DNA from 2 places in the Citrobacter werkmanii genome. Region 1 is predicted to be linked to the other one. Evidence: predicted binding sites of a transcription regulator. Region 1 holds the regulator's gene; the other holds the start of a gene.
The links. The regulator LexA, encoded in region 1, represses DNA repair genes until DNA is damaged. The targets are predictions, from matches to a motif close to TNCTGTATGTACATACAGNA.

Region 1 (8,078 bases):
CCCCACCATCACGCCATCCATATGTTGCAGATGCTTTTTCGCTTCTTCCAGCGATTTAATACCGCCGTTGATCGACATCGTCAGATGCGGGAAATCACGCTTTAACTGATAAACACGGTCATAATCCAGCGGTGGGATCTCGCGGTTTTCCTTCGGGCTTAACCCGGACAGCCAGGCCTTGCGGGCGTGAATGATGAACATCTCGCATTCGCCGTTGCCAGATACCGTGTTGATGAAATCGCACAGGAATTCGTAGCTGTCTTGATCATCAATGCCGATTCGGGTCTTCACCGTCACCGGAATCGACACCACATCGCGCATCGCCTTGACGCAATCGGCGACCAGTTGCGCATTCCCCATCAGACAGGCGCCAAACATGCCATTCTGTACGCGGTCGGAAGGACAACCCACGTTGAGGTTAATTTCGTCATAGCCCCGCTGTTCAGCGAGCTTCGCACACTGCGCCAGCGCAGCCGGATCGCTCCCGCCCAGTTGCAACGCGACCGGATGTTCTTCTTCGCTATACGCCAGATAATCGCCTTTACCATGAATGATCGCGCCGGTAGTCACCATCTCCGTATACAGCAGCGTCTGGCGGGACAGTAAGCGCAAAAAGTAGCGGCAATGTCTGTCCGTCCAGTCGAGCATCGGCGCGATAGAAAAACGATGAGCGGGAAAAGCGGTAGACTGAGATTCAGGCAGCATGGCGAATATTCAAGCATCCGGTTAAAAAAGGGGCGCTACTATAGCATAGACCGATGCGATAGTGCGCCCCATCATCGTGGCTCGCACAGCATATTCTCACAGAGCGTTATTTGCGCCCCGGCTTGCCGTCATGTGGGCCAAAAAACTGCGGCGGATGGTCAACCCAGCGATCCTCGCGCGTGGCGGCATAGACCGGGTTAAGCGGGTAATAAATGCGATTATATTTTTTGTTTGCCTCACCCACGACCAGCAAGCGCACCTCTTCACTGGTGTTATTGATAAAGGTGTGGCATACCCCGGTTCCTGCCGGAAAACCGACGCTGTCGCCAGGTTCGAGCTTCCATAAATAGCCGTTAATCCAGGCTTCCGGATAACCTTCCAGCACATAGATAAACTCTTCTTCATCGCTTTCGGCATGAGGATAAGATGTGCGACGCCCCGGCGGCAGGCGTTCATGATGAATACCTAGTCTTCCTAACCCCAGTTTACGGGCAAGCGGCGCGCCAATAGCAAAAAGTTCATTGCTGTCGGGGTAGGTGGAGTCATCAGCCCCCTCCACCTCTCGCCAGTGGCGAATACAGTCGGGTCTTTTCATGTGGATTCTCCAGAATACGATGCGTCAGGTATAGCACACGGCGGCGGATCTCGGCGTTTTAAGCAGAACATGATAAAGTAAGGGATTAACCTTTCACACAAATCGAGGCGCCAAATGGACAAAACCACCACGCAGGAGTTATTGGCTCAAGCTGAAAAACTCTGTGCGCAACGCAACGTGCGGCTAACGCCACAGCGCCTCGAAGTGCTGCGCCTGATGAGCCTGCAGGAAGGCGCTATTAGCGCTTATGACCTGCTCGACCTGCTACGGGAAACCGAGCCGCAGGCCAAGCCACCGACCGTTTATCGTGCGCTCGATTTTCTGCTGGAACAAGGTTTTGTACATAAAGTGGAATCGACCAACAGCTACGTGCTGTGTCACCTGTTCGATCAACCGACCCACAGTTCTGCGATGTTTATTTGCGATCGCTGTGGCGTGGTAAAAGAAGAGTGTGCGGAAGGTGTGGAAGACATCATGCATATGCTGGCGGCAAAAATGGGTTTTGCTCTGCGGCATAACGTGATTGAAGCTCACGGGCTGTGCCCGGCATGCGTGGAGGTTGAAGCCTGTCGCCATCCAGGCGAATGTCAGCATGACCACTCAATTCTGGTGAAAAAGAAAGTCGGTCGCTAAGCCAGAGAGCGTACATCCTTGTACTCTCAGGAGGGGACTAATTACCAGCGGTAATCATTGCGGGTTTCCCAGTCAGTGACTTCTTTCTCCGCCTGATCTTTTGCATAACCGTAACGCTCCTGGACTTTACCGACCAGTTGGTCACGTTTGCCTTCAATGACCGTCATATCATCGTCGGTCAGTTTGCCCCATTGCTCTTTCACTTTACCTTTGAACTGTTTCCAGTTGCCGCCGACTTCGTCTTTATTCATCATCAAATCCTCATCGTTAGGTTGTGAATAGCCAGAGTATCTCGTCCAACTCCGCTATCTTTTCTGCTGGACGTGAGAATAAGTGTAGTCACTGATTCGGCATTCGATTCACTATTCAGAATTTTTAACCGTCAGGCTTCAACAAACCACGTCCCGTTGCGCCAGTGACGCCTCCAGATAAAGGCCAGTGAAAGCCCGCGCAGGGCGAGAAACACGGTGAGTGCCAGCCACAAACCGTGGTTACCCAGCAGCGGTAAAGCCAGTAACGTTAATGCGAATCCCACGGCGGCAACGGCCATGCTGTTGCGCATTTCTGCAGCCCGTGTTGCGCCAATAAACATACCGTCCAGCAAATAACACCAGACGCCAACCAGCGGCAAAATCACCTGCCAGATAAGATAGCGATCGGCCAGCAGTTGAATCTGCGGGAGCGAGGTTAGCAACGCTATAATGTGCTCGCCAAACAGGGCATAAACCAGCGAAAACAGAATCGCCACAAGACCGGACTGTCGACAGGCTGCGCGCCAGACATCCAGTAACTGGCTGCCATCCCGTGCGCCATAGGCCTGACCAGAATGCGCTTCAACGGCGTAGGCAAACCCGTCCAGCGCGTAGGCGGTAAAGGTCAGCAGGGTCATCAGAACGGCATTTACCGCAATGATATCGCTCCCCAGGCGCGCGCCCAGCACCGTAATGGCACCAAAACAGAGCTGCAGCAACAGCGAGCGCAGCATAATGTCACGGTTAAGCGCCAGTAAGCGGCGGAAATTGCCACGCCAGGCCTGTTTCAACATTGCCAGCGAAATTCCGCGCATATGCAGGACTTTGCGTACCATTAACAGACCGATCAGCAAGGTGGCATATTCGGCGGTGACCGTCGCCAGCGCCGCGCCCTGCACGTTCATATGCAGGCCCATCACCAGCCATAAGTCGAGCACAATATTGAGAACATTACCGACAATCAGCAGGATAACCGGCGCCCGCGCATACTGAACGCCAAGCAGCCAGCCGAGCAGCACCAGATTCGCCAGAGACGCGGGTGCGCTTAACCAACGGATTTCCAGGAAACGTCGGGCCTGCTCCAGTACCGCTTCACTTCCCCCGACAATATGCAGAGCCAGATCGATAATCGGCGTACGAAACAGTGCGATAAGCAGCCCCGCCCCCAGCGCCAGCATTAGCGGTTGCACCAGCGCACGCGCCAGTGCCTGCGGATCTTTCGCGCCAAATGCCTGGGCGGTAAGACCTGTGGTGCTCATACGTAAAAAAAGCAGCAGCATAAAGAGAAAACTGGTCGCGGTGGCGCCAACGGCAACGCCGCCAAGATAGACCGGACTATCCAGATGACCAATGACCGCGGTATCGACCAATCCCAGCAAGGGAACGGTGATATTGGAGAAGATCATCGGTAAGGCAAGACGCCAGAGTGCTTTGTCGGAGGAGGTAAAGAAAGGCATGAAATGGAGCCTGAAAAGAAGTTAGAGGTACTGGAAGATGTTGCCCTGGCCCGGTAAGCGCAGCGCCACCGGGCGAGTTGCCGGATGGCGACGCAAACGTCTTATCCGGCCTACAGGGACTCAACAGAGTATTACAGCCATTCCCCGTTACGAATGACGCCTACCGCCAGCCCTTCAATAGTGAAGTTTTGCTCGCGCAGGTCGACCACAATGGGTTTGAATTCGCTGTTTTCTGGCAGGAGTTCAACCTTGTTGCCCTGTTTTTTCAGGCGCTTCACCGTCACTTCGTCGTCAATGCGTGCGACAACAACCTGACCGTTACGCACATCCTGTGTTTTATGCACGGCCAGCAAATCACCGTCCATAATCCCGATGTCTTTCATCGACATACCGCTGACGCGCAGCAGAAAATCGGCGTTCGGTTTGAACAGTGAAGGATCGACCTGATAATGGCCTTCGATGTGTTGCTGCGCCAGAAGTGGCTCACCTGCCGCAACGCGACCGACAAGCGGTAAACCTTCTTCTTCTTCCTGCAACAGACGAATACCACGCGATGCGCCGGATACAATTTCCAGCACGCCTTTACGCGCCAGCGCTTTCAGATGTTCTTCAGCAGCGTTTGGGGAACGGAACCCCAAACGCTGCGCGATCTCCGCACGCGTCGGTGGCATACCTGTCTGGCTAATGTGATCTCTAATAAGATCAAACACCTCTTGCTGCCTGGCCGTTAACGCTTTCATTCCGCCCCCTGGGTGTATATACAGTTATGCTGTGAGTATATACAGCTAAAGGTGATTTTGGAACCGCAAACTGCGCAAAAAAACAGGAGAATGATGAAGTTGTGGAATCTTTATCGCAAATGCGACCACAACAGGATGCCCCAGGTGATCAAGGCGACAAAAATCGACAGCAATACCGCCGCCGACCCCATGTCTTTCGCACGACCAGACAGTTCGTGGTACTCGGAACCGATACGATCAACCACCGCCTCAATCGCACTATTGAGGATTTCAACGATCATCACCAGCATCACGGAACCAATCAGCAACACGCGCGTAATGGCGTCGACGTCCAGCCAGCAGGCGATGGCAACGCCTAGCAGAACGGCAACGCTTTCCTGACGAAATGCCGCCTCATTAATCCATGCGGCGCGAAAACCTTTCCAGGAATAGCCTGCAGCTTTGATAATTCGGGTGAATCCAGTGGTATTATTGGCCATCAAAAAGAACCTTTTTACATTATTAGCGTCAATGTCATTGTAACGTTACCCCGTTTGTTTCAGGGTGTGGCAAAGCAGCGCGAAGTATGACCGGATACACCAGAAATTCACTAAACTTTCTGATATCCTTGCAGCGCATTTGCATTATTAACCAGAGGCTTTACATCGTTTATGTCCGGCTGGCCACGAATTTACTACAAATTACTGAATTTACCATTAAGCGTACTGGTAAAAAGCAAGTCTATTCCGGCGGAACCCGCACCGGAATTGGGGCTCGATACTTCTCGCCCCATTATGTACGTCCTACCGTACAACTCCAAAGCAGACTTGCTGACGCTGCGCGCCCAATGTCTGGCGCACGATCTCCCGGATCCCCTGGAACCGCTGGAGATAGACGGAACTCTACTGCCGCGCTACGTGTTTATTCACGGCGGCCCACGTGTCTTCACCTATTACACGCCAAAAGAAGAGTCTATTAAGCTGTTCCATAACTACCTCGACTTGCATCGCAGCAATCCAGACCTGGATGTGCAGATGGTGCCGGTTTCGGTAATGTTTGGCCGTGCGCCTGGACGTGAAAAAGGCGAGGTCAACCCGCCGCTGCGTATGCTGAACGGCGTACAAAAATTCTTTGCTGTGTCCTGGCTGGGTCGCGACAGCTTTGTCCGCTTCTCCCCGTCGGTTTCCCTGCGTCGCATGGCGGATGAACACGGTACAGATAAAATTATCGCCCAGAAGCTGGCGCGCGTAGCGCGTATGCACTTTGCTCGCCAGCGCCTGGCCGCAGTCGGTCCGCGCCTCCCTGCCCGTCAGGATCTGTTTAACAAGCTGTTGGCCTCAAAAGCTATCGCGCGCGCGGTAGAAGATGAAGCGCGCAGTAAAAAAATCTCCCACGAAAAAGCGCAGCAAAATGCGATAGCGCTGATGGAAGAGATTGCCGCCAACTTCTCCTACGAGATGATCCGTCTGACAGACCGTATTCTGGGCTTTACCTGGAACCGTCTGTATCAGGGGATTAACGTTCATAATGCAGAGCGTGTACGCCAGTTGGCGCACGATGGCCACGAAATCGTCTATGTTCCGTGCCACCGCAGCCATATGGACTATATGCTGCTGTCGTACGTGCTGTATCATCAGGGTCTGGTTCCGCCGCACATCGCGGCAGGCATCAACCTGAATTTCTGGCCAGCAGGTCCGATCTTCCGCCGCCTGGGCGCGTTCTTTATTCGTCGTACCTTCAAGGGCAACAAGCTTTATTCCACCGTTTTCCGCGAATACCTGGGCGAGTTGTTCAGCCGCGGCTACTCGGTTGAGTACTTTGTCGAAGGCGGTCGTTCACGTACTGGTCGTTTGCTCGACCCGAAAACCGGCACGCTGTCGATGACCATTCAGGCGATGCTGCGCGGCGGTACGCGTCCGATTACCCTCGTACCGATCTACATCGGCTACGAGCACGTCATGGAAGTGGGCACGTATGCGAAAGAACTGCGGGGCGCGACGAAAGAGAAAGAGAGCCTGCCGCAAATGCTGCGTGGCTTAAGCAAGCTGCGTAATCTGGGTCAGGGTTACGTTAACTTTGGCGAGCCGATGCCGTTGATGACTTACCTCAACCAGCACGTGCCGGAGTGGCGTGAATCTATCGATCCTATCGAGTCTATCCGTCCTGCCTGGCTGACGCCGACGGTAAATAACATTGCCGCCGATCTGATGGTACGCATTAACAACGCAGGCGCGGCCAACGCCATGAACCTGTGCTGTACCGCGTTACTGGCTTCCCGCCAGCGCTCTCTGACCCGTGAGCAGTTGACTGAACAACTCGATTGCTATCTGAGTCTGCTGCGCAACGTACCGTATGCCCCGGATGCGACGGTTCCTGCGCAGAGCGCCAGTGAACTAATTGACCATGCCTTGCAGATGAACAAGTTTGAGGTCGAGAAAGACACCATTGGCGACATCATCATTCTGCCGCGCGAGCAGGCGGTATTGATGACGTACTACCGCAACAACATTGCGCATATGCTGGTTCTGCCTTCGTTAATGGCGGCCATCGTAACCCAGCATCGTCATATTTCACGCGCTGCGCTGCTGCAGCATATTGAAGCGCTATACCCAATGCTGAAAGCGGAGCTGTTTCTGCGCTGGGAGCGTGACGAACTCGCTGGCGTGATCGACGAACTGGCCAGCGAAATGCAGCGCCAGGGACTCATCACCCTGGACGATGACGAACTGCATATCAATCCGGCCCGCTCCCGTACGCTACAACTGCTGGCGGCGGGTGCTCGTGAGACGTTGCAGCGCTACGCTATTACCTTCTGGCTACTGAGCGCTAACCCATCTATCAACCGTGGTACGCTGGAGAAAGAGAGCCGCACCGTGGCTCAGCGTCTTTCTGTCCTGCACGGCATTAACGCGCCGGAATTCTTCGACAAGGCCGTGTTCAGCTCTCTGGTGCTGACGCTGCGTGACGAGGGATATATCAGCGATACCGGAGATGCCGAACCGGAAGAGACGATGAAGATCTATCAGATGCTGGCCGAACTGGTCACGTCGGATGTGCGTCTGACCATCGAGAGCGCCACACAAGGCGAGTAAGCATAAAAAAACCGGTCGAAATGACCGGTTTTTATTTTGCAGGCTAAGCCAAACTCAAAAATGCCAGTAGCTCATTGCCAGGCCTAAGAACAGCACCAGACCAACATAGTTATTGTTCATAAACGCTTTAAAGCAGGCGTCACGTTCACGGTTGACGATCAGTTTCTGCTGATACACAAACAGCGCCCCAGCCACTAACAGAGACCAGTAATAGCCCAGCCCCAACCCGTTTAACCAGCCCACCAGCGCCATCAGCACCAGCACGCCCACCTGCAGAATACCAATAATCAGCTTGTCGTTCTGGCCGAACAGAATCGCGGTCGATTTAATACCGATCTTCAGGTCATCATCGCGGTCAACCATTGCATACTGCGTATCATAGGCCACCGCCCAGAGGATATTGGCGAGGAACATCAGCCAGCAGCTCAGCGGTACGGACTCGCTCACGGCGGCGAACGCCATCGGGATCGACCAGCCAAACGCCGCCCCCAGCACCACCTGCGGCAGATGCGTATAGCGCTTCATAAACGGGTAAACCCACGCCAGCGCTAATGCCGCAACGGACAACAAAATGGTCATCGTATTAAGCGTCAATACCAGCAGGAAGGCCAGCAATACCAGTACGA
Region 2 (8,078 bases), 1.5 Mb from region 1:
GCTGTATGATTGTTCAAAGGTCAGCGAGGCCGAGAAGGGAATTTGCTGCTCAAGCTGGAGTTCAGACATCAGGAACGCCTGCATAATCATCATCCCCTTGGCATGAATATTTCCTCCCAGCTCGGCTTTGCGCTCAATATCTGTGAATTCGCCATCGCCAATATGCACCACGCAGCTGATACGTGATGGTTCTCCAAACGCGCGAGGATGACCCGGAAACTCAATGACCGACAGGGCGTTGATCTGACCAATTCGCTCGCCTTCCGTTTCAATAAGGATTTGCTCTTGCAGGATCTCATCCTGCATACGTTCGGCCAGGAATCCTTCTCGCCATTCGCGCTGCGCCAGCATCAGGCTGAACTGTTCCGCTGTGCAGGTTTCGCTCTCGCATAGCGGGGCCACTTCTTTGAACTGTCGGATGATCCACAAGGGGTTAAGCGGCAACGTATCCTGTTCGCCGGTATAGCGCACCGCTTCGCGGATTAGAACCTGCCAGGCATCAGGCGCGGGGTAGGGCAAATTGTTGCGCGTGGCGGTATGCGTTACCCACTGGCACCACTGTGTCATGGTTTCGGCATCGACTATCTGCAGGTTGTCTTCAAATTCGCTGTAGATGGCCTGCTCAGCCAGTTCTGGCTCCATGTCCTGAAAATCTGCCAGTGATTCACGCTCCCCGACTAAAATCACTTTCAGTTTAAGCGGCATCGGCGGAACGGAAACGGGCAATGGGCGAGACTCATCAAAAGCTACCCAGTCAAAGCGCTCGTGGCTGACAATGGCTTTCAGACGCATCCACAACAGCGGTTGTGCCAGCAGAGTGCGTAATGAGATAACCAACACCCCACCATTCGCCTGATGCACCAGACCTGGTTGCAGGGAAATATCGCCATTGAACTGACGCAGGCAGCCAAACAGTTGCTCGGCTTCAACCCAGTCAGCGTTGACCACCTGAGTTAGCGTCGCAAAATTGTCTTCTGCTTTTTCCGCTGTACGATAGCGGATAGTGTGACCAGAGATATCATAATGACCCCCAGTCAGGCGTCCTGCGTCCGTGTGCAGTGTATGTGCAGCAGTTGCAATAAGGTTAAGGTATTCAAGCTCTTCCGGTGCTTTTACCAGCATGAACGAGGACGTCGTCCAGTGCTGCAGAAGCTGCTCTAGCGCGAATTGTAAACGTGGCTGAGTATCACTAAGTAAGGTATCGGTGTCGTCAGTGACGTGCGGCTGTGCAAATACTTCCTGATAACTGTCGGTATCAGGAACCAGATCACGCCATGCAAGTTTCGTAATGGTCAAAGTTGATGTTTTTTAGTCTGTTGTTAAAAACGAGATTATACCGTAACCCTCATCACTACACACCTGGAAAGCACCGCGAAACGGAAGTGATGACGCGCGGCAGTTCACAGGCTGGATATTCTTTTCTTCAGTTGCTCAAAAAGCTGATATTCTGATAAGAGTTACACGGTAACATTGAGATCGCAATGAAATATCAACAACTTGAAAATCTTGAAAGCGGCTGGAAGTGGAAGTACCTGGTGAAGAAGCATCGTGAGGGGGAATTAATAACCCGTTACGTAGAGGCCAGCGCTGCCAAAGAAGCCGTTGATTTATTGCTAACCCTCGAAAATGAACCGGTTCGGGTCAATACCTGGATTGAAGAACACATGAACCCTGCGCTACTCAATCGTATGAAACAGACCATACGGGCGAGGCGCAAGCGGCATTTTAATGCTGAGCATCAGCATACACGAAAGAAATCTATCGATCTGGAATTCATGGTTTGGCAACGCTTAGCAGGCCTTGCGCAGCGGCGCGGTAAAACGCTTTCTGAAACCATTGTGCAACTGATTGAAGATGCGGAGCATAAAGAGAAGTACGCGAATAAAATGTCAACCTTAAAACAGGATTTACAGGCACTGCTGGGAAAAGAGTAGTGGCAGGGTGGTTTAATGGGTGACGTAGTAGTGTGCTTTGATTAAAACACAGATGAAAAAAAACCCCGCGATGCGGGGTTTTTTTATAAGACGATAACTTAAGCCTGAGGCTGAGTTACAACGTCTTTGATACCTTTAACTTCGATCTCAACACGACGATCCGGAGCCAGGCAGTCGATCAGTGCAGCGCGAGCTTTCACGTTGTCACAGGTGTTGCCAGTAACCGGGTTAGATTCGCCCATGCCACGTGCAGAGATTTTGTCAGAAGGAATACCTTTAGAGATCAGGTAATCAACAACGGACTGAGCACGTTTCTCGGACAGACCCTGGTTGTAAGCGTCAGAACCGATGCGGTCAGTAAAGCCCAGAACCACTACGGAACCGTCTTTCGGATCCAGGTTGCTCAGCTGGCTGTACATCTGGTCCAGAGCCTGCTGGCCTTCTGGTTTCAGAGTTGCTTTGTTGAAGTTGAACAGAACGTCAGACTTCAGAGTGAAGTGCTTGGTCTGTACTTCTGGAGCCGGAGCTGGAGCAACAACTACTGGAGCTGCTTCTTCCTGCTGGCCGAAACGGTAAGAAACACCAACGCTTAACAGACCGTTATCCGGACGACCGCCAACGGTGTTCGCGTCACCGATGTTGTTGGTCCACTGGTATTCCAGACGGGTAGCGATTTCAGGAGTAATTGCATACTCTACGCCACCAGCGAATACTGGGGATACACCAGTGTCGTGGTCTTTGAAGCCGGTGTTGTTTTTAGCGTCTGCACGCCAAACCATACCACCCAGACGGGTATAAACGTCCAGATCGTCAGTGATTGGGTAACCCAGTTTAGCGGTCAGCTGAACGCCCTGAGCTTTGAAAGCGCCGTTGTTGTGAGTCTGGTCAGTGTAGCCTTTGTACGGCATACGGCCTAACCAGTCATAACCCATTTCGAAACCAACGTACGGGTTAACCTGATAACCACCGAACGCACCAGCACCCAGTTGGCTTTCGTGGGTAGGGCCGGCGTTGTTGATCTGGTTGTTGCCAATATCATGGTACTGAGACCAGCCCAGTTTAGCACCAGCGTACCAGGTGTTATCTTTCGGAGCGGCCTGCGCCACGGTAGCGAAACCAGCCAGTGCCACTGCAATTGCGATAGCTGTCTTTTTCATTTTTTGCGCCTCGTTATCATCCAAAATTCGCCATGAATATCTCCGAAGAGAGATAACACGGTTAAATCCTTCACCCGGGGACCAGTTCAATAGTTACTCTACCGATATCTGCGGCTTACGCCGAGCACCCCTGGCGATGTAAAGTCTACAACGTAGTTGAAAACTTACAAGTGTGAAGTCCGTCAGGCATATGAAAAAAAAAGGCTTGTATACATAATATTTAACATTTATTGATGTCTAAATGCACTGGAGATTTCCTGAAAACCGCTTGAGACAGGCGTTCGCACGAAAAACGCGTTAAAGCTCAAAGGCAAATTGAAGCATGAAAAAAAATTCCAGGATAAATCCTAATTTTACTCAATGATACAAATTCGAGTGAATTTTTAGCCCGGAATGCTGTCTCCCCGCAAGTGACTGTGCGCGAACAGGACGCATGATAAATCCCATAGCATTTCCTTCTTCAGCCGCTTTAACCAGTTCAGCGTGTTCGTCTTCCGTTAACTCTTCTCCCAGCCAGCCGATAACGACGCTGTAATTACCTGTGCGCAGCGCACGGATCATCGATTCCAGCGTATTGCAGGGGGAGAGTTGGCGAATCTGCATCACTTTTGTCAATGGAAGCCCGGCCGACTGTACCCACTCCCGACTTAATTTTTGCTGAGGCGTCAGCCACAGCTGCCAGCGTGATTGCTGCCCTAACTGCTGCAGCAGGGGAAGCAGCAGTAGTTGCGTCATCATGGGCTGGTCCTCGCGATAGACCACTTCACTGATAAGCCCAGCGGTTGCGTTCTCTGATGAAACGCGCGCAATGTTGCTTGATGTGGAAGAGAACGACGAAGAACGATTTGCATAGCCTGAAGTGTACATAATCAATCCAGCCCTGTGAGTTACTGTATGGATATACAGTAACCCTGCTATCAATAAAGATCAACCTTATTTTCGGAAACAGGTTCGCAATTTTTAGTCGTAGTTACGGGAAAAATAAAATTCATCTTGCCCCGTACGAATAAGTTGCCTATTTTCGTCATTAACGGATCTGTTATTGAAAATCATTTGCTTACGTTATGATTTAAAAGGATTTTTATGAAAGAACTTTCTTATGCAAAGATCTATAAATCACAAGAATATCTGGCGTCTCTGGGAACAATTCACTATCGCTCATTATTTGGCAGCTACAGTTTGACGGTTGGGGATACGGTCTTTGCTATGGTCGCCAGCGGTGAGTTATATCTTCGGGCCTGCGAACAGAGCGTACAGTACTGTGTAAAAAATTCGCCTGTCTGGCTGACATTTATAAAGCGCGGGCGTCCGGTGGTACTCAACTACTATCAGGTGAATGATGCGCTGTGGCAAAACCAGCAGCAGTTGGTGTCGTTATCGCGGTACTCATTAGATGCTGCTGTTAAGGAAAAACAGAGTCGCTTTGCTCAACATCGTCTGCGGGAACTACCAAATATGACGTTTCATCTGGAGACCCTGCTAAATGAAGCAGGAATTAAAGATGAGGGAACATTGCGAACGTTGGGCGCCCAAATGTGCTGGCTGAAACTGCGGCAAAATAATCCAGCCCTGACGGTAAAAATACTTTATGCCCTTGAAGGCGCGGTCGGTGGCGTGCATGAAGCTGCGCTCCCGGCGGTCCGTCGCCAGGAACTGGTGGAGTGGGTCAGTTCCCTGACGCCGAAGCCGGGGTATTAGAAGGCAGCACGGCAATTTGCTGTTGTAATCGCCGGATTTCCGGTAGCAGGGCGATCAATAGCCCAACTTGCTGTATAACAAGCGGTTCTTTACTATCCGGACTTGGCTCAAGATGCTGAATTCGATGCTTCAGCCCCTCCAGCGCCTGGTAGACGCGCTGTTCGTCTGCGGGTTGATAGTGAAGCGCGTCATCAACATAGCAGACGGCATCATCCAGTAATGCCAGAACTTCCGGGTTGGTTAACTGTTCGCGGTGTGCGCCAAGGGCGGAAATGTAACTGGTAAACGTATGATTGAGGCACAGCAAGCGAAATGCTGTTTCTCGCGTTTGGGCCGTGACATCCGGTTCACTCGACATGTTCGACACCACGGAGGCAAGCTCTGCATCACGATTGTGCGCGTCACGACGGGCGATACGGTATGCCATACGGTTATCACGACCCTGATGATATTGTTCGAGAATAGCATCAAGGTAACGACAGTTTGCGTCAGTGGCCCGCTCAATGACACGCGGCAGGTTACGAAAACGCCAGTCAGGCCAGATGAAACTCACGGCAGCCCATGCGATGGCACACCCTATCAGCGTATCGATAACGCGCGGCAGCGCAACTTCGAAACCTTCACCGAGCAGATTAAAGCACAGCAGTACCAGCAGCGTGATAAACATCGTGGCGTGCGCATACTGGACGTTGCGAAAGGCAAAAAACAGTACGCCAGTGATCACCAAAAGTATCAACTGACCTTCCAGAGAGGGAACGAACCACAGGATAGGTAAACCAATGGCGATTCCTACCAATGTACCGATAATCCTTAGCGCCAGGCGATGTCGGGTAGCGTTGTAGTTTGGCTGACAGACAAACAGACTGGTCAGCAGGATCCAGTATCCGTGGTTCATCCCGGTAATCTGGATAATGGCATAGCCGACACAAAGCACCAGCGACATGCGTACTGCATGGCGAAACAGGGCTGACTCAGGCGTAAAATTACGGCTCAGACGTAACCAGATATCGCTGAACCCATGCGGACTGTCATCGGCAAGCTGATTTTCAGACTCATTACGCGAGAGTACCTGAGCCTGTTCTGACTCGATGGTGGCCAGTTGGGCGTCGATAGCTCGCAGGTTTGAGAGTAAAAATCCCAGCGTGTTGAGCAGGTCTGCAGGCGCACCGCTCGCACGCATACGCTCCAGGGCGGCATCTATATGCGTGAAGACGCGCTCAAAGTGCGGATCGTGCTGGTAAGGCGTGCGTAATAAAATACAGCGGGACAACTGGGTGCAGGCTTGCCCCTGCATCGACATCAAGCGCTGGAAGCGAAACATCACGTCGCTGTGACGGAAATGGTCGCGTAGCGTTTGATACTGAATATGGGAGGAGCTGGCGCGTTCGTGAATATCCTGCGCTACAAAATAGTAATGTAGCGTGCGACGCGTTCCGCGCTGACCGCGGTCGCCGCGCAGGCGAGTCAGTAACGATACCTTTGTCTGGTTTAGCGTCGCCATCAATTGCCCATTAGCGAGGGCCAAATCATACAACGGCGCCTGGCTTTCATCTTCAATGTCGGGATCAAAAAGGCGTGATTTCAGTTCCAGGTAGTGCGCTAACTGTTCGTAGCTACGCGCCAGATTGTCCTGCAGTGGGCGGATGGGGAACAGAAGATGCCCGGTCAGCGTCAGAAGGTTGTACCAGATAGCGCCAGCGAGCAACAGGATCGGCTGCTGATACCACTGATCGTAAAGCGACGTTCCCAGCATGGTATAAATGGCAATCAACAACGCCCCAAAGGCGATGGTTGCATAGCGCTGGCCCAAGCCCCCCAGCAGAATGAAGCCGCTGGTGGAAAGCGTTAACCCAATGGCAAACAGCCATGGCCATGGGAAGAGCAGTTCTACGGAAGCCGAGGCAATAAAAAAGCAGATCAACGTAATGATCAAATTGCGCAGTCGGCCAGCGAGGCGATCGTCCAGATCGGTCAGCGCGGCAGCGACCATACCCAGCGTGAGCGGGATGGTCAGCTTAACATCGCCCAGCCACCAGGGTAGCGCTGTTGTGCCACAAAGCGCGATAAAAATTCTGACGTAGTACAGCCAGGTGCTGTTCCAGGTATAGCGTTTAAGCAGCGGACTTAACATAAAGGCCATCAGTCCTGATTATTCAAAGCGACGGCGCGCATTGGCTTCACGCGCAGCGCGGGCAACTTCGACTGAAACCACCCGACGCCCCACCGGCCAGAGCGCAATAGCGGCAATTTTAAAGTTCGCAATGCCCACCGGAATACCAATAATCGAAATGCACTGGGCAATGCCGGAAACAATGTGCATCAGGCACAGCCACCAACCGAAGAAAATCAGCCAGAAAATATTGAGCAATGTGCCACTGGTATTAAGAAGCACATTTTTCCCTGCCGGATTAAGTTCATCGACATGAATCGCTTCGTTGCCATAGGGAAATAGCGAGAGTCGGGTTATTTCCCAGCATGACCGGGTCAAGGGTAAAGTAAAAATAAGCACAATACTGACCAGCGTAGCCAATAACCAGGCTAAGGTGGTGGCGAACCCACCTAGCACAAAATTTAAAATATTCAGAACAGTACGCATAAACCCTCGATTAACTCTGGTTTTCTGTGAATTCGGCAATTGTAACGTTTTTTTGGGCTGGAGCACGTTTTCTCTGGCGGTTACACTGATATGCAAACCTCTTCGTGTGGATCCGCTTGAGTCTTATGGAACTGAAAGCAACTTCTCTTGGAAAACGTCTGGCGCAACACCCTTACGATCGGGCCGTTATTCTCAATGCCGGGATTAAAGTTTCCGGCGATCGTCACGAGTATCTTATTCCCTTCAACCAGTTATTGGCTATTCATTGCAAACGCGGCCTGGTGTGGGGAGAGCTGGAGTTTGTGCTTCCGGATGATAAGGTGGTACGGCTTCACGGCACAGAATGGGCGGAAACCCAACGCTTCCATCACCATTTAAATACGCTCTGGCAGCAGTGGAGCCAGGAAATGAGTGAGGTGGCTGCTGGAGTGTTACAGCAACAATTGGATGCGATTGCAGCCCGGACAAGTGAAAATAAATGGCTGACACGTAGCCAAACCTCAGGATTGCAACAGCAGATCCTCCGTGCCTTTGCGGCGTTGCCGCTACCGCTGAAGCGGCTGGAAGAATTTGAAAATTGTCGTGAAGCGTTACGCCAATGCCAGGCATGGTTGCAGGATATTGAGGCCTGTCGTTTACAGCACAATCAGGCCTATACCGATGCGATGCTGGCAGAGCATGCCGAGTTTTTCC

Region 2: sulA (SOS-induced cell division inhibitor SulA) is a predicted target of LexA. The motif match lies at 3,980-3,999, and genes of this name have one in related genera.

Annotation. Positions count from the first base shown of each region.
Region 1 covers NZ_CP044101.1:537,133-545,210, reverse strand. Annotated here, with positions in the region: gene dusA (tRNA dihydrouridine(20/20a) synthase DusA) at 1-705, opposite strand, end outside; gene FOB24_RS03290 (cupin domain-containing protein) at 812-1,300, opposite strand; gene zur (zinc uptake transcriptional repressor Zur) at 1,415-1,933, shown strand; gene FOB24_RS03280 (CsbD family protein) at 1,975-2,184, opposite strand; gene dinF (MATE family efflux transporter DinF) at 2,316-3,641, opposite strand; gene lexA (transcriptional repressor LexA) at 3,773-4,381, opposite strand; gene FOB24_RS03265 (diacylglycerol kinase) at 4,492-4,860, opposite strand; gene plsB (glycerol-3-phosphate 1-O-acyltransferase PlsB) at 5,032-7,452, shown strand; gene ubiA (4-hydroxybenzoate octaprenyltransferase) at 7,507-8,078, opposite strand, start outside.
Region 2 covers NZ_CP044101.1:2,067,629-2,075,706, forward strand. Annotated here, with positions in the region: gene FOB24_RS10435 (AAA family ATPase) at 1-1,296, opposite strand, end outside; gene matP (macrodomain Ter protein MatP) at 1,482-1,934, shown strand; gene ompA (porin OmpA) at 2,033-3,091, opposite strand; gene sulA (SOS-induced cell division inhibitor SulA) at 3,449-3,958, opposite strand; gene FOB24_RS10455 (TfoX/Sxy family DNA transformation protein) at 4,175-4,789, shown strand; gene yccS (YccS family putative transporter) at 4,758-6,920, opposite strand; gene FOB24_RS10465 (YccF domain-containing protein) at 6,939-7,385, opposite strand; gene helD (DNA helicase IV) at 7,511-8,078, shown strand, end outside.